2 regions of the Nostoc sp. LEGE 12454 genome follow, and region 2 is predicted to be linked to the other one. Evidence: predicted binding sites of a transcription regulator. Region 2 holds the regulator's gene; the other holds the start of a gene.
The links. The regulator NtcA, encoded in region 2, controls nitrogen genes in cyanobacteria. The targets are predictions, from matches to a motif close to TNTGTANNNNNNNNTACANA.

Region 1 (8,312 bases), on a different contig from region 2:
TTTTAAATTATGGACGTTTGCCTGGTGGCCTGTTTATGATGAATTGGCCAATCTGTGGCAATGACTACGGCGAAGGGGTAGGGCGATTGATAGAGTCAGATGTATCCAGAGGTGAATTCATCCAAGAATCTCGCTGGCACAGCCAAAATTTTGCCCATTTTATCCAAAAACAGCTTGGTCGTCGCTATGGTTTAGCAGAAAAAGTATTTCCTCACACCTCTACAGCTTTTGCACTGCATCCTTATTACCGGGAAAGCCGCCGCTTAGTGGGGCTAACTACTGTCCGAGAACAGGATATTTTGCCGATCGCCAGAGGTAGAGTTGCATCTATATTTAATGATGCGATCGCAGTTGGTAACTACGCCAATGACCATCATTATCCTGGTGTTCAATTCCCACTGCAACCTAAATCCATCCGCTGGGGAGGGCGTTGGACTGGAACTCCTTTTACAATTCCCTACAGTTGTTTAATTCCAGCCACAACAGATGGTTTCTTAGTGTGTGAAAAGAATATTTCTGTCTCCCACATTGCCAATGGCGCTACCAGATTACAACCTGTGGTTATGGGAATTGGCCAAGCAGCAGGGATGGCGGCGGCGATATGTGTTGAATTAAACTGCCAGCCGAGGGATTTACCTATTAGAAAGCTGCAAACGGCTTTATTAGAAGATAATCGCTCAAAAGCGCTAATTATTCCTTTGTTTAATCTTCCCCCCAATCGTTCGGATTGGCGGCACTGGCAACTGTATTACTTAGATAACCCACAAGCCTATCCAGTTAGTGGCGATTGCCCTGACTCTGCTTTTGATAAAGCATTAATTCAGGAAAGTAACTGTTTCAAAGGGATTTTTTACCGCTTGGAACAGCAGGAATACAGATTCACTGTCACAGCCCCAGCCGCATATCAAGGGCTAAATTGGCAGCTTGTGACTTTGCGATCGCATATCGACGAGCAATTACGCGCTTATCCCCACGAACAATTAGTTACATTGTGGGGTCGTTACAATCACTCCGGTAATTGGTTATTAGTTGAACATTTAAACGGAGGATAAGAAGAGTTTATTTTCAGTAAAACAGAATACTTTTTGATGAATTGTCCGGATATTAATCAAAAAGCTAAGTATCAGTGAAGTGGAGAGTTCCAAAATAGACATCTGCTATGCGTGCTGCCATTTCACTTTTAGTCTCGAGTCTGGTGTTCGGCCCCTTAGCTTTTAACTGCCAAGCAATGGTCAATCACTTATCAACAGGGCTGCCTTCCCCGCCTACTTCGGAACAGTGGCTCTCGGCGGCATCTGAACAAGCTTCAGATGATGCGCCACGTCATCGCGGTAGTGGGCGCAGAGAAGTGACACAAAAAGTCCGAACTATCTATGCTGTGGTTTAACTACTGTAGGGTAATGCCTCTTTTCCCAAAGGAACAGAATTACCAGGAAACAGGATGTTGTGCTAACGTCTTTTACACAGCTTTTCTGGCAGAGATATATACAGTTGATACACGAAAGTCTTCAGCGATCGCTTAGTATTTCAACTGCAAGCTTTGTATATATAGTTAACGTCAATCCTGGCGAGCAAAACGCAAATTAAATTAAGTGCCTCGATTAACAGCATCACCAACTTCTTAAAAGGTACACAACTGTTGCTCATATTTGGTGGGAAGCTTTGCGTTTCAATCCTCAACTGTTCTAGAAATAGATGTTACTTAGGCTATTAGTTAATCTAAAGCACATCTAATTCAGACATTTTGCTTGTTGAGAAAACTAGTGTTAAGGCAACTTCACTTTATTCCCAAATAAGTTTTCTCATACATTGAGTGGCTGGCTATCTACATCAAGAAATAATTGATCTTCGCTTTGGCGTGCTTTGCCGAAGCATAAAATCTCTTGCGCTGCATCTGAGCCGATCTACAGTATAGATTCGCATAAGTAGTATAGGTTTATTGCACTTGGCAGCGAATCTTACTATTTTTGACTTTTGACTTTTGACTTTTAACTTCCCCAAAGGGGCTAACTTACTCTTGCCCCTGATTCCTTCTTCTCGCAGATCGCTCCCAATGAAATAAATATTAAGAAGTATCTGCGATCTCCTCTTTGTTCTCTTAATTATTCTACACCCAAGGGCAGATGCAAAATTTTGCATTTGCCCTTTTTAGATAAAGTTTACTTAAAGAAAATGTTTGAGAAGATTTTATGCTGGCTTATGAGCAATAAAATACTTGCTCATAAAATGGACTTGCGTCTCAATATTCTCAAAGCCTACTCTCTGTAAACGTTCTAGTAAGTTATCAGTAGTGTAATGCCTGTAGTATGGTTCATGGAAAGTTTCAGGGAAAGAATCCATCATATATTCCAACTCAGGTGAATCACTCAACTGAATTGAGTCACAGATAATAAAGACTCCTCCTGGCTTTGTTACCCGGAAGCATTGCTCAATGACTGTCTGACGTACAGTTGCTGGTAACTCATGGAAAAGAAAAACAGAAGTTACAGCATGAAAATAGTTATCTAGATAGGGTAACTCTTCGGCATTGGCTTGTAAAAGTTGCGGCAATTCTCCTGGAATTTGGGATAGTAGTTCATTTGCTTTACGCAAATAAGCTGGTGATAAATCTGTGCCAAACAGGGATGCTTGCGGCAATGCTGCCCGAATTAACTTTAGAGTCCGCCCAGTTCCACAAGCTACATCCAAAATACGGGTTTGCCGTGGTGCAACCGAATCAATTGCTTTCAGTCCTTGCTTGAGGGGAGCGAGAATCCGCCGTCGCATTGGATCGGCTGCCCCACCAAAAAGAATTTCTACTTGTAAGTCATATAAATTAGCTGACAAGTCACTCAAGTAGCCATTGCTTTGGTGATGGAAGTTCTGCACGTAGTAGCTGGGATAACCATCTGTATGAATTTCGGGCGAAAAATCTTGGTAATTCTGTTGTTGAACCCGGTCCCAGGTTTGAGGTAAATCTAGACATACCAAGGGATAGTAGCGGAAAAAGTCATCCCAAGGGTTGTCAAACAACAAACTTTCCGGGTACACACCTTTTTGAGCATCTTGCCAGTCTGTTTCCAGCAACTGATTCAATCTCTGTTGAAGTTTGAGTAAAAGCTGATTCGGGATGGGTCTGGTCTTTTGTTCAAGTGTCGGATACACCAGGTTCCTCAACTGTGAACTTAATATTTTGTGAGCCAGACCAAAGTAATTTTTGCTCTGCTGAAAGGTTTGATAAGTCAGCTTAGTTAAACTCTCAGGCATAAAAATAGCTAAAGTTTTGATACTTCTATGTAAATAATTGTAACGAAAAAATTATTGACTGTTGGAAAGGTAAAGGTTCTCAGGTGAGACAAATCTGAAGCCAGATGATTTTAGCCATCAAAAGTAGATTAGGAAAGATTTTTCGAGCTTTGGGGAAAAATACCTAATATTGTCAGCAAACGCAAATATAAACTTTTCTAAAAAGTAGCTTATGTTACAGAATTTTCGCTATAGTAGTTTATAGACGAACCAAAAATTATATATTCACAAATAGAGAGGACTATGATTATGTCTATCGCAGATAAATCTCGTGCATTAATGGTGCGCGAACACCAACAAGTCAAGAATCGCCAACAATCAATGCTGATGCGTGCGGCACAAGAACTTGGTCTTCCTGAAGAAGTATCTCACTACTGGAATCCGATTCAAGGGAAAGTAGATGCTAGCAGCCGGATGATTTATGGCCCCAGCCACGCTTCCATGAGCTAAGTTTCAGGAGTCATAAGTTGGATTTTTTGATTGAATGTCTCAACTGACAAGTCTGGAAAAAAAAGCCACCCTTTACTTTAGGGTGGCAAGAATTATTACTTTTTAGTTAAATACGACTCTCATTAAGCATCGTAGTAGAGGTAAAACTCGTAGGGATGAGGACGTAGCTGCAACTGTTTGACTTCGTTACCTAGCTTGTAGTCAATCCAATTTTCGATAAAGTCTTCCGTGAAGACGCCTGATTCAGTCAAAAAGGCGTGATCTTTTTCTAGTGCTTGCAACGCCAACTCTAAAGAACCTGGAGTTGAAGGAACCTTTGCCAGTTCTTCTGGAGAGAGTTCATAGATATTCTTATCTAAGGGTTCACCAGGATGGATTTTGTTCTTGATGCCATCGAGACCAGCACAAAGCATTGCAGCAAATGCCAAATAGGGGTTAGAAGTAGCATCTGGACAACGGAATTCCAAACGTTTGGCTTTGGGGTTAGTACCAGATAAAGGAATACGGATAGAAGCAGAACGGTTCCCTTGGGAGTAAGCCAAGTTAACAGGAGCTTCATAACCAGGTACTAGGCGCTTGTATGAGTTGGTGCTAGGGTTGGTGATTGCCAACAGCGCTGGTGCGTGTTTGAGAAGACCACCAATGTAGTACAATCCCATATCGCTCAAACCAGCATACTTATCACCTGCAAACAGAGGTTGGCCATCTTTCCAGATGGACTGGTGACAGTGCATTCCCGAACCGTTATCGCCAAAAATTGGTTTTGGCATGAAGGTGACGGTTTTGCCGTATTTCTTGGCAACGTTCTTGATGACATATTTGTAAATCATCAACCAGTCAGCCGCTTCGATCAACTTACCAAAACGGAAACCTAGTTCGCACTGACCACCAGTAGCAACTTCGTGGTGATGCTTTTCAATGGGCACACCTAATTGTGCCATCGTCAACAGCATCTCTGTACGGATATCTTGGAAAGAATCCGTCGGTGAAACTGGGAAGTAACCTTCTTTGAAGCGTGGTTTGTAGCCCAAGTTAGGTTTTTCATCTGTACCGACTTTACCGGAATTCCAAGCACCTTCTTGGGAGTCTAAGAAGTAGTAGCCTTCGTTGGCGGTTTGGGCAAATCTAGCATTGTCAAAGATAAAGAACTCAGCTTCAGGGCCAAAGAAAGCTGTGTCACCAAGACCAGTAGAAACCAAGTAATCTACTGCTTTTTGGGCGATAACGCGTGGGCAACGGTTGTACCATTCACCCGTGCGGGGTTCTTTGATACTACAAATTATACTTAGTGTTGGCACTTCCATGAAGGGGTCGATCCAAGCAGTGTTGGGGTCGAGTACCATCGTCATGTCCGATTCGTTGATCGCTTTCCAACCCCGGATGCTGGAACCGTCAAACGGTACGCCATCAGTGAATGCAGTCTCATCGATTTGGTTCTGGTACAGTGTGAGGTGCTGCCAAGTCCCTACTGTATCGATGAATTTGAGATCGATCAGCTGAATTTGTTGGTCTCGGATCAATTCCAAGACTTCTTGTGGTGTTGTCATTGTTACTCCTTCTCTACCAATTTCCTAAAGTAAACCAGAATCTTACATTGCATCCTAACCCTGCCGATCTCAATCAGGCCGTGACACACCAGAAATATCTTAAATACTAGACATTAGCTGATTTTGTAGCTTGTACTACAGATATCTGGATTATCAGGTTATATTAACCTTTCGGCGATCATCTGTACAAAACTGGAAAGTTCATCATATAGGGGTCAACTTTGACATAAAATCCTTATGTAGTGGATAGATTGTTTTTGTGCCGAATCTATTTTTAATAGCACAAAACTTTACTGGTGCATAAGTGCAGCCAAATAAATATCAAACCATAAATAGCAATGATTGGGAGAAGAAGGAATGCGCGATGCAGTAACAAGTTTAATTAAGAATTATGACCTAGCTGGTCGATATTTTGACCGGAATGCGATCGATAGCCTAAAGTCTTACTTTGATAGTGGTACAGCAAGAGTACAAGCGGCGGCGGCAATTAATTCTAATGCGGCTGCACTTGTCAAGCAAGCTGGTTTGCAGTTATTTGAAGAACTGCCAGAATTGATTCGCCCTGGTGGAAATGCTTATACAACTCGTCGTTATGCAGCTTGTCTGCGCGATATGGACTACTATCTGCGCTACGCCACTTATGCGCTGGTTGCTGGGAACACCAATGTATTGGATGAGCGAGTGCTGCAAGGGCTGCGGGAAACTTACAATTCTTTAGGAGTGCCTATTGGGCCTACAGTTCGCGGTATCCAGATTCTCAAGGATCTAATTAAGGGGCAAGTAGCAGCAGCAGGTGTGGTTAATACTGCTTTTGTAGATGAACCATTCGATCACATCACACGTGAGTTGAGCGAAATAGATATTTAGCATCTAGCTCTGGCAATCAGAAATCGTGGAACTATACAAACAAAGTTCCTGTAATCTTAAGTGGACTTAGATATCGCACTTTGGCTTGATTGGCAAGGTGCGTTTACTTTTATTAATACAAAAAAATTTTGTTTGACAAATTAATTAGTAGTACTTAAATAATTTTATACCTGCTTTTATGATATTTATTATTGATATAAATAATTTTGGGCTAATAGTTCTATGAGTATTAACGATTTAGAATTTCTGCATGGTGCGGCTTTTCTTCGACTCCTCAAAGGAACATCTTATATTTCTATTAGTTATTTATTTGAATTTGCGATCGCGCCTCTGTAAAATAACTTTGCTAGATTAAAGCTGTGTTTTTGGAGCTATATTTCGACTAATGCCAGCCAGAGACATCTACCACACCGCAGTCATTAAAGCACTTATTGCAGATGGTTGGACAATAACCAACAATCCCTTATACCTGGCATACGGGGGTAGAGAACTTTACGTAGATATTGGAGCAGAAAGAGTTACCATTGCTGCTGAGAGAGACGATCAAAAAATAGCTGTTGAAATCAAAAGTTTTCTGAGTCCTTCTCCCGTGAATGACCTCCAGGAAGCTGTAGGACAGTATGAAGTTTATCGTAGCGTGCTTAAAGAACTACAACCAAAACGCCAACTTTATTTAGCAGTTCCCAAGCGGGTTTACGAAGGTATATTTTCCGAACGCTTTGGTCAGCTAATTCTTAATAGTATAGGAATAAACCTAATTGTCTTTGACGAGCAACTAGAAAGGATTATCAGATGGATAAGCTAGCTCGGTATCGTGAAATTATTCGTCAGTTGATATTTGACTATGCTAGTCACAAGCCTGCTAACGGTCAAATAGAGACAGAAGCAGTCATTGATTTGGAGCGAGACCACTACGAAGTGTTACACATTGGCTGGGATGGAGTGCGCCGCGTACATGGTTCGGTGGTACATATAGATATTATTAATGATAAAGTGTGGATTCAATATGATGGGACTTCCCAGCCAGTTGCAGAGGCATTATTAGAAGCGGGTATTTTGCGCGAAGATATTGTCTTGGGTTTCCATCCTGCTGAACTACGGCAATACACCGATTTTGCTGTATCTTAATTATCTGAATATTATGTATTTGCAAAGAATAATACATTTAAGTAGCGAGATCGCTCATAGATTAAACGCATTAGCTTCTGTTATCTGAACTAGAACCTCTATAAGCCACAATAGAAGTTGCCGATACTTGAGGCGCTGATGATGGAAGAATTATTAACCCTGAAAGACTTACTTGTTAAGGGCGATGTTCAAGGAGCATTAATTATAGTTGAAGAATTAGAGGAAATGAGCCGAAATGACATAATTAAGACGATTCGTAGCTATGCAGTGATTCTGTTGTTGCATTTGATTAAACAACAAGCTGAAAGCCGCACAACTCGTTCTTGGGAAGTCTCAATTCGGAATTCGGTTCTGGAAATTCAACGGGAAAATAAGCGGCGTAAAGCTGGAGGCTATTATCTCACGCCAGAAGAATTGTTAGAAATCTTAGCAGAAGCTTATTTAAATGCCAGTAATGAAGCTTCCCTAGAAGTAGAAGAAGGTCGTTATGAAGTCCAAGAATTAGAAAAGCTGGTTAACCGGGAAGAAATTATCAATCGTGCTTTGGCTTTAATCTTACCAGGAGAGTCTAGTTAATTGGCTAAACAGCGACTCGACACACTATTAGTAGAATTAAATTTATGTTCTTCTCGCGCCTTAGCACAGCGGCTAATTCAGGCGGGGGAAGTTACTGTTAATCAGCAGTTAGTTGATAAACCTGGTACTGAAGTTGATATTTCGGCTCAAATAAATATTAAAAAGCGATCGCCTTTTGTTTCTAGAGGCGGTGAAAAACTCTCCAAAGCTTTGTCAGTATTTGCCATTCCTGTAGTAGAGCGCATTTGTTTAGATGGTGGGATTTCTACTGGTGGTTTTACTGATTGTCTTTTGCAAGCTGGAGCAAAACAAGTTTACGGTATTGATGTCGGTTACGGACAAGTTGACTGGCGGTTGCGAAACGATCCGCGGGTGATTTTGCGGGAACGCACCAATTTACGCCAACTACGACCGGATGAATTATATGGCGAAAATGACGCGATTCCTGATTTGGCGGTG
Region 2 (8,312 bases):
CAACTCATTTTTTAGCCAGTTGTAAAAAGGTGGTAATTCCTTAGCTAAAACTCCTCCTGCTGTGGGTAAAGTTTCCTTAAGTAAATTGATATCTAAGCTGTTTAATTCTTGTTGCAATCCAGGCGAATTGAGAACTTCAGTTAAAGGTTTCGATAGTATTTCTTCCAACTGAGTTTCAGAAAAACTTAAATTTTGAGCAAAAGTTAAAAGTAGCGATCGCATTTTTTCAGACTCCATAAATAACTAATTATTCTCTGTAAGTTTCTCAGAAAGGGTGAGAACAAATGTCAAGTTTTCTTCAATTTTTAAAGCATCAGGTGCATTATTAGGTATCAAGACAAAAACACCAAGTAATAGTATTTTGGGATTATGAACTGTAAAGAAAGGCTGATAATCCTCCAAGCTGAATTTTGCCCACTGAAATAACTTATCTGTGGTTATTCGTCCACCAAGACGCAGATGTTTTTTGCCTGCTGCGCTAAAACTTCATGTGCTGTAGCTGTTTGGAAATTGAGGATAGTGTTGGTCATGTCTGTGACCCTCTGAACTTGTCTTACACTCAATTTCTCAGTAATTTATGATATTGTCTCTGAGGTAGCTCATAGAAGCAGTATTACTTTGCTGTCCATTCGTGGTCAAGGATAGCGTAAAGAAAGTTGTCGTACCATCTGCCTTTGATTAACTCTTTTTCCCGCAGATGACCTTCACGACGCATACCAATTTTTTCTAATACCTTTACAGAAGCAACATTCTCTGAAACACACCAAGACCAGATACGATGCATTCTCAATTCTTCAAAGCCAAACTTTAAAATTGCCTGTGCTGCTTCTGTTGCATAACCGTGTCCCCAATATTGAGTATTTAGTTCATAGCCGATATTTGCTTCCCGCATTTCCGAGTCATTTACACGGATACCACAATTGCCAATCAGCCGATTTTCTTTCTTAAGGATAATAGCTAACTGAAACTTAGTCCGAGGTTGTTCTTTTTGCTGATCGAGAAACATCTGGATAAACTCGCAAACATCGTTCTGTGTGCGTTGTGTCCAGTAGTTATAACGCAAATACAAAGGATCTGATTGATAGGCAAAAACCGCCTGCCAGTCTGTTTCTACAAAGTCACGCATTAGCAAGCGGTGTGTTTCTAATATCATGTCTTTTTTTATAGGCAACTTCTACCACATCTACCTTAGCCAGTGGAATAATTGGCGTTGCTAAATTCAGGTATCAAAATGATTTGGCATGATTTCACAATCTTTGTAAAAACGTTATATGGCAACATCTTTACACCCAGATTCATACATTGAATTAGCAACGCCAAATAATTAAGTTGCCCGATCAATTTTTTGCACTTCTTCGTCAGATAGTTTCACGTTGATAGCACGTGTTGAATCTTCAATACTGGAAACCTTGCTAGCACCAGGAATAGGCAAAATAGCGGGCGACTTGGAACGCAACCACGCTAGAACGATATTATACACCGACACGCCTTTTTCTTTAGCTAATTTAGCGATCGCAGAAATATCCTGCAAATCCTGATGGCGACGCCTACCACCAAAGGGACTCCAAGGTAAAAAGGTCAATCCTTGCTGTTCGCAATATTTTAATACGCCATCATTTTCTGGCTGTCGTTGCCAAGGGCTGTATTGATTCTGCACCGAGACAATATCCACCACATCCCGCGCCCGTTTAATTTGTTCAACGGAAAAGTTAGAAACTCCCACAAACCGAATCAAACCAGCCTCTACTGCTTCTTTAACTGCTGCAAGGGATTCTTCAATAGTGTAATTAGTATCGGGAGAATGATATTGCCAAACATCGATGGGTTTAGTACCGCCCAAAGCCTCAAAACTGGCTCGAATTGTTTGGCGCAAATGTTCTGGATTGCCGTTGCTTGTCCAGTTGCCATTGGGACGCATCAACCCGCCCTTAGTGGCTACAATCACTTGGCTAACATCGCCTTTGTAACTACTAATTGCTTTGTGAATTAGCTGCTCATTGTGGTGCTTATCGGACTCATCTTTGCAGTAAGAATCGGCAGTGTCAATAAATGTAATACCCAAATCCAAGGCACGATGAATAACTTGGATTGATTCCGATTCAGGAGGACGATTAGCAATTGACATGGGCATACCACCCAAACCAATCGCACTCACAAAGATACCAGTTTTTCCTAGCTGTTTAGTTTCCATGATTCTAGCTATAGCTTTCTGCCCCAATTATCTATCAGTTAGTTATTCATCATAAATCCTCCCTAGTACTTAGACTTGAGGATAAGTGAATTTAATTTTTCTTCCTGCTAAATGTGAAAATACCACGTTATTTGACAGACAACCCTCATTTACTCTAAAAAAATGTTTTAAAAGTGGTCATCTGTAATTTTAGGCACTTCTAGATCCCCCTAACCCCCCTTAAAAAGGGGGAAACCGGAATCAGAGTTCCCCTTAAAAAGGGGAACTCAAGGGGATCTAAAACGTTTTGTTACCGACTAAAGAACTTTTAAAATATTCTGTAATTTCGACCTAATAATTATTAATATGAGATTTAATATTTAATTTTTTGAAAGTCATATTTGATTGTGGTCTTGGTGAATTTAATTATTATTGATGATTACCAATATTTAGAGCCGTTTGCTATGTTAGCATACGAGGAATAGTTGCGAACGACTAGAGTAATATATTAAGATTTACGCCCGTCAAACGGACGTAAATATCATTAGACAATTATGCTGGCTAAATTATTGCCTCTAAATTTTTAGAAAATTTAGAAGTTTAATTAATAGCCCTCAATAGTATAACCAGCAGATTGAACCATCTGTTTAATTGACTCTTCAGAAGCCGCAGCATCTACAGTTACAGTTTTAGCATCAACGTTTACATCTACTTTGGCATCAGATTCCATAGTCAGAATAGTTTTAGTTATTTTCTTGGCGCACTCATCACCTTTAATATCTGGAACTTTCAATTTAATTGCCATTACTTACCTCATTACGTAAACTGAAATTTACATTTAGAAAATATAATATCAATTTTAAGAGTGAGCGCACATCTTACTTGAGTTAGGGAATTGAGCATGACAGAAATAGTAACAAATAATAGTTATACCTAAATCATTATTGACAAATTATTTAAATAGCAAAATCAAAAAAATACTAAACTATATAAAGTTATTTATGAGAATGCACTTAGTATTACTAACTTATCAAAAACCGCTTGTTTAGTTTCTTCTGAAGACTCCGCCAGACATTCCCCTGTTTTTCTAGGCATTGCTGTTCGACGTAGTTGTTCTTATAGCACTACCGGATCGTACAAGCGTATATGCGTAATTTACGAAATCTTCTTATCTGTAGTTTTTAATTTATTGTATGCTTCAGATACTTTTGCCCAACATTTGAAGTACATATAGATTCAAAAAACAGCTATCTTGCGGCATAAATATACTGCGGGTTCCTAACAAAGACTTTCAGCGACACAATTATGATAAAAGTGTTAGACACTGCTAATTTGGGTATTTACGCTAGAGACTGCTTCACATTGCGAGTAGGAACGATTTCTGAAATGTACCAGTAGTTGGAATGCGATCGCTAGAAGCAACGAAAAAATTAGTATTTATCTTTTGATTTATTTTCCAATCTCTATGACGAACTATGACCCTCGAAGTAAAACTCGCTAACGCTTCTCTAGGAGACGCTACGCATAGCTTGCTTACGCTATCGGTGGCGCGACTTCAGCATCCTGAAGTCATCTTACTCATAAACACAACCTAGTTAACTACAAATACCCACTTTGTCAGTTTGTCTAATTGAGATATGTTTGGTAAATAAAATAAGTAGCCTACATCATCGGCTGCTATTCCACACTTGACATAAAGCATTGTGAGTGCAAAACGTCTGCCAGAAACCATTGCCCATGTCAGAATTACCCGCCAATCCTGGCAACATGGCTTCCTTGAGGGTGAAGTGAGTGCGGGTGAGTTTGAGTGGCATTTCCAGTGGCATTTTCGTCGGGGAGAACTTGCCGTCAAGCCATCCCAAGGTCGCGCCTTAATCAAAGAACCTCTGGGTCGATTCTTAGAGCAACAAGATTACCAGCTAGAGCCTGGAGGAGACTATGCTTTTACGATTCGGGCGGAACTTTAAAAGTTTGGAGTTATTCAATTTTGGATTCTGGATTGAAGAAAAAAGTGTTCGACTGAGTGCTCATGCCGAAGTCTAAAATCTAAAATTGGCTGGTTGCTGATTCAGTGAGGCGATTTAAGTATCTTTCGATTAAAAGGATGGCAACAATGTCATCTATGGGTCTTGGAGGCTGTCGTAGACCCTGTGGCAATAGCTTGATTAGCCCTTTAGGCGGGAACATTTGCCAATAGCGATCGCGTGCTTCTAAGGTTGTGTAGCGCTCATCCACTAAAATAATACTCAACGGTTCTGTCAATTCTTGATATAATCTCTGTCTCCACTGTTTGGCTGTAGTTTGGTCGCCCATGACCATCAAAGAGATCGGAAACCTTTGGCGGAGTGTCTCAATGCTAGCGATCGCCTCTTTTGCTAACACGACTTGATGATAATACAGTTGCCGATCCAGTCCCATCACCCCTAAACCACACTTATCTCGACCTGGATCAAACCCCAAGATGACTGGTTGCGTTGGTGAAAATTCACGGAAATTCATAATTAATTAAAAATTAAAAATGTTCGCATAGTATCTGCTAAATAAAAAATGCAGCTACAGCAACTATTTTGGCTGCTGTTCAATATGTTTAAATCTTACTAATAACAGTGTGCAAATAATTTTTTAAGTACTAAAAATAATTTTTCCGTTAACTATTGCCACCAATTTTACTCTCAATGGCCCGGCTGTATAAGTATCCTCTGCTGCGATCGCTTTGATCTCTAAAAGTTGATTATACTGTCTTAATTGGCTGACAAAGCGCAGAAAAGTCCCCTCTACTTGCACATTTTCGACAATTCCGGCATTACGGGCACGAAATTGGGAAGCAGAAATCAGTATTTCTAGCCGCTGCTGTAACTGATAAGATGTCATGGTTTTGGAATCAGCAGTAGTTGTGGCTAACACCGCGCCTCCGGAAAAAACCAGTTGATTCTGGGCTGTATCCGCGAAAAATTCTATCTGCTTTTCTCCCCTAACGTAATTACCAGCAGAGAAAATTCGCACGACGTATTCTTTACCATCGCCAATCTGCTTGCTCAATTGATCGACCCTATCCTCGGTCACGCGCAGCAGCTCTAAATTTGCCGGATTTGCACCAGGCTCGCTTAATTCGAGGTTGGCGTTGCGATTGGCTTCTTGTAAAAGTTGTATCACTGCCTGACGAGCAGCGGCAGGTTGAGTAACACGAATTACAGCAGCGGACAGAACTTGACCGCGAACTAAGGCCAGCTTACCCAAACGCAGGTCGCGGTAGGACTGATAATATTTTTCCAGCCTGGCAACTTCCTGTTCTAGTTCCTCCTGTTGTGCTTCCAATTCTTTGAGGCGCGATTCCCGTTTGGCAATCACTTGCTCTCGTGTTGCAACTTCTACATTACGTTTTTGAATTAGTTGATCCAGTTGGGCAATTTTTTGATCGCGCGCTTCTATGCCTTCTTGACGGTTAGCAAGTTCGCGATCGCGTTTTTCAATTGCTGTTTTAGCTTCGTCAATGGCTTTTTTCGCTTCCGCATACAGTCTTTGACGTTCTGTTTTCAGTAGTTCAACTGCCGCCTGTAGTTCCTTTCTCTGGTCGTAAACGCTTTGCAATTCAGCTATGGCTTTTTGGTATTGAGTTACCACCCGATCTAGCTGACCTTGAGTGCGTTGGAGTTGAGTTTGGGTTTGGGCTTGTTGACTAATTGTGCGGTTCAACTGGGCTTGCGTTTCCCTCTGTTTGGCATTTGCCGCCTGTAAGGATTGATTAATTGCCTGCAAGTCTTGTTGTGCTTTTGCTTGGGCAATTCTTGCTTGGTTTAGTTCACCCTCTACCTGACTTTTCTGGGTTTCTGCGGTTTTTAGCTGTTCCCGCTTCTGTCTGAGGTCTGTTTGAATATCCTCTAACTCAAAGACTCCTTTTCGCAAGCCTTCGTCGGCAGCGAATAAAATCCCTAGAGTTGATGCTGAAATCAAACCACCAGTAAAAATTGTTACTAGTACGGCGGTGTTTTTCGGACGTAGCTTAAAAAGTGAGAGGCGGGCTTTGCCAACTCGTGTGCCGATGCGATCGCCCACGGTGGCAATTACGCCTCCCAGAATCAAAATTGCTGCGATGAGGATGTATCCGGTGGTCATCTTTAGCTACCGAAATCCTTCCTGATACAGCCTACTACTTTTAAGCATTGTCTGGAAAGAAGTGGAAATTGGCAATAGCTGAAATTATTCAATTTTAGATTTACCTCTAGCTATTAGTGTCATTTTTCAAAATAGAACACGCGCCGATTCCCCTTTCTCCAATTGTTTTTATGTGAACTGCCTACTTAAGGTAACAGGTTTATGCACAGTAATCTTCTTTTTGTGGATAGAAATCATTTTTTTCTCACGCAAATCTCCCAGTAGCCTAGTAACGGTAACACGAGTTGAACCAATTGCCTCTGCGATCGCTTGATGCGATAATTTCAAATCAATTGTGATCCCATCTGCACAAGGAACGCCAAAATCCCGACAAAGAATTAACAAAAAACTCACCAACCTAGAACCCATATCTCGGTGGGCGAGAGTTTCAATCATCATCTCTGTTTGTAAAATTCGCGAAGACAGACCTCGCAGCATTAACATTGATAATTCTGGATTTTCCTTGAGTGCTACCTCGACCTGTTCAATTGGTGCCGACAGTAATTCCGCAGGCGTAAATGCAACCGCATGGTAAAACCGATCCGACTTATTTCCTGTCAGCAATGACAATACACCAAAAACACTATTTTCCCGCAGCAACGCTACCGTTATTTCCTCTCCTGCCTCGTACACCCTGGAAAGTTTAACAGCACCTTTCAAAAGAAAATAAACTCGTTCGGCAGGATCGCCAGGAAAAAAGATCGTTTTATTGCGTTCAAACGTTTCCACAACTGGCGGAAACGCCCCGGTCGCCATCTGACGAAAAACATTTGCTAGGGCTTTATCTTGTGTCACGATCATCTCCCTTCCCCTACCCAATGCCGGAAAAACAAAAACTGATTACCTAAGAATACACCCGAAAAATGAATAAAGCACCGTCAACCTTTCTGTACTTTCCTATACTCAAACTAATCTCTTCATAACTCTTTGTTTATAATGATACATAATTGTTGATCCTTTCAGCTACTAATTGTTGATAAGTAGTTCCAATAGCTATATTCAAAAGGTTTTTTGAAGAACAAATAAAGATATCTTGAGAATATCTTTATAAAAAATCAAGATTTTTGTCACAGCAAACACCCTTAGCAATATTCATTTTTGTCAACCCTGTATAAAACAAAGACAAAACGTGCCTCGGATTCTAGTATGCTCCTAATGATCGATCGCATTAACAATTTATATGCTAAATCTGACTGGAAAAAATGCCCTTGTTACAGGTATTGCCAATAACCGCTCGATCGCTTGGGGCATCGCCCAACAACTGCACAAAGCCGGAGCAAACCTGGGTATTACCTACCTGCCGGATGAACGCGGCAAGATGGAGAAAAAAGTTGCGGAGTTGGTTGAACCTCTTAACCCCAGCTTATTTCTTCCTTGTAATGTCCAAGATGAAGACCAAATAAAATCTACCTTTGAGACAATCCGCGAACAATGGGGAAAGCTAGATATCCTCATCCATTGTCTAGCCTTTGCCAGCAAAGACGATTTAACTGGAGATTTTAGCCAAACCTCTCGTTCTGGCTTCAACACCGCCTTAGAAATTAGTACCTACTCGCTGGTGCAGTTAAGTGGTGCAGCCAAACCTTTAATGACAGAGGGAGGTAGTATCGTCACCCTGACATATTTAGGTGGTGTTAGGGCAATCCCCAACTACAACGTTATGGGAATTGCCAAAGCGGGGTTAGAAATGAGTGTGCGTTACCTAGCTGCTGAACTAGGACCACAAAATATCCGCGTGAATGCCATCTCCGCAGGCCCCATCCGTACTTTGGCATCTTCAGCAGTGGGTGGGATTTTGGATATGATTCATCATGTAGAAGAAGTAGCTCCCCTACGACGCACCGTCACTCAGTTAGAAGTGGGCAACGCTGCGGCTTTCTTGTGTAGTGATTTGTCCAGTGGGATTACCGGACAAATTCTATATGTAGATGCAGGATATGAAATTATGGGAATGTGACACGATAAAGTTAGGAGTTAAGAGTTATGAGTT

Region 1: glnA (type I glutamate--ammonia ligase) is a predicted target of NtcA. The motif match lies at 5,405-5,424, and genes of this name have one in related genera.

What each region holds. Positions count from the first base shown of each region.
Region 1 is NZ_JBWQXL010000033.1:13,874-22,185, forward strand. It holds gene AC1F2U_RS25430 (FAD-dependent oxidoreductase) at 1-1,052, shown strand, start outside; gene patX (heterocyst-inhibiting protein PatX) at 1,160-1,387, shown strand; gene AC1F2U_RS25440 (hypothetical protein) at 1,401-1,523, shown strand; gene AC1F2U_RS25445 (class I SAM-dependent methyltransferase) at 2,188-3,246, opposite strand; gene gifA (glutamine synthetase inactivation factor IF7A) at 3,535-3,735, shown strand; gene glnA (type I glutamate--ammonia ligase) at 3,858-5,282, opposite strand; gene apcB (allophycocyanin subunit beta) at 5,640-6,149, shown strand; gene AC1F2U_RS25465 (element excision factor XisH family protein) at 6,535-6,954, shown strand; gene AC1F2U_RS25470 (XisI protein) at 6,942-7,277, shown strand; gene AC1F2U_RS25475 (DUF29 family protein) at 7,419-7,853, shown strand; gene AC1F2U_RS25480 (TlyA family RNA methyltransferase) at 7,854-8,312, shown strand, end outside.
Region 2 is NZ_JBWQXL010000008.1:191,045-199,356, reverse strand. It holds gene AC1F2U_RS11650 (hypothetical protein) at 1-222, opposite strand, end outside; gene AC1F2U_RS11645 (GNAT family N-acetyltransferase) at 614-1,153, opposite strand; gene AC1F2U_RS11640 (aldo/keto reductase) at 1,325-2,191, opposite strand; gene AC1F2U_RS11635 (heavy-metal-associated domain-containing protein) at 2,775-2,975, opposite strand; gene AC1F2U_RS11630 (DUF3146 family protein) at 3,874-4,137, shown strand; gene AC1F2U_RS11625 (RuvC family protein) at 4,217-4,669, opposite strand; gene AC1F2U_RS11620 (DUF3084 domain-containing protein) at 4,793-6,283, opposite strand; gene ntcA (global nitrogen regulator NtcA) at 6,452-7,123, opposite strand; gene fabI (enoyl-ACP reductase FabI) at 7,503-8,279, shown strand.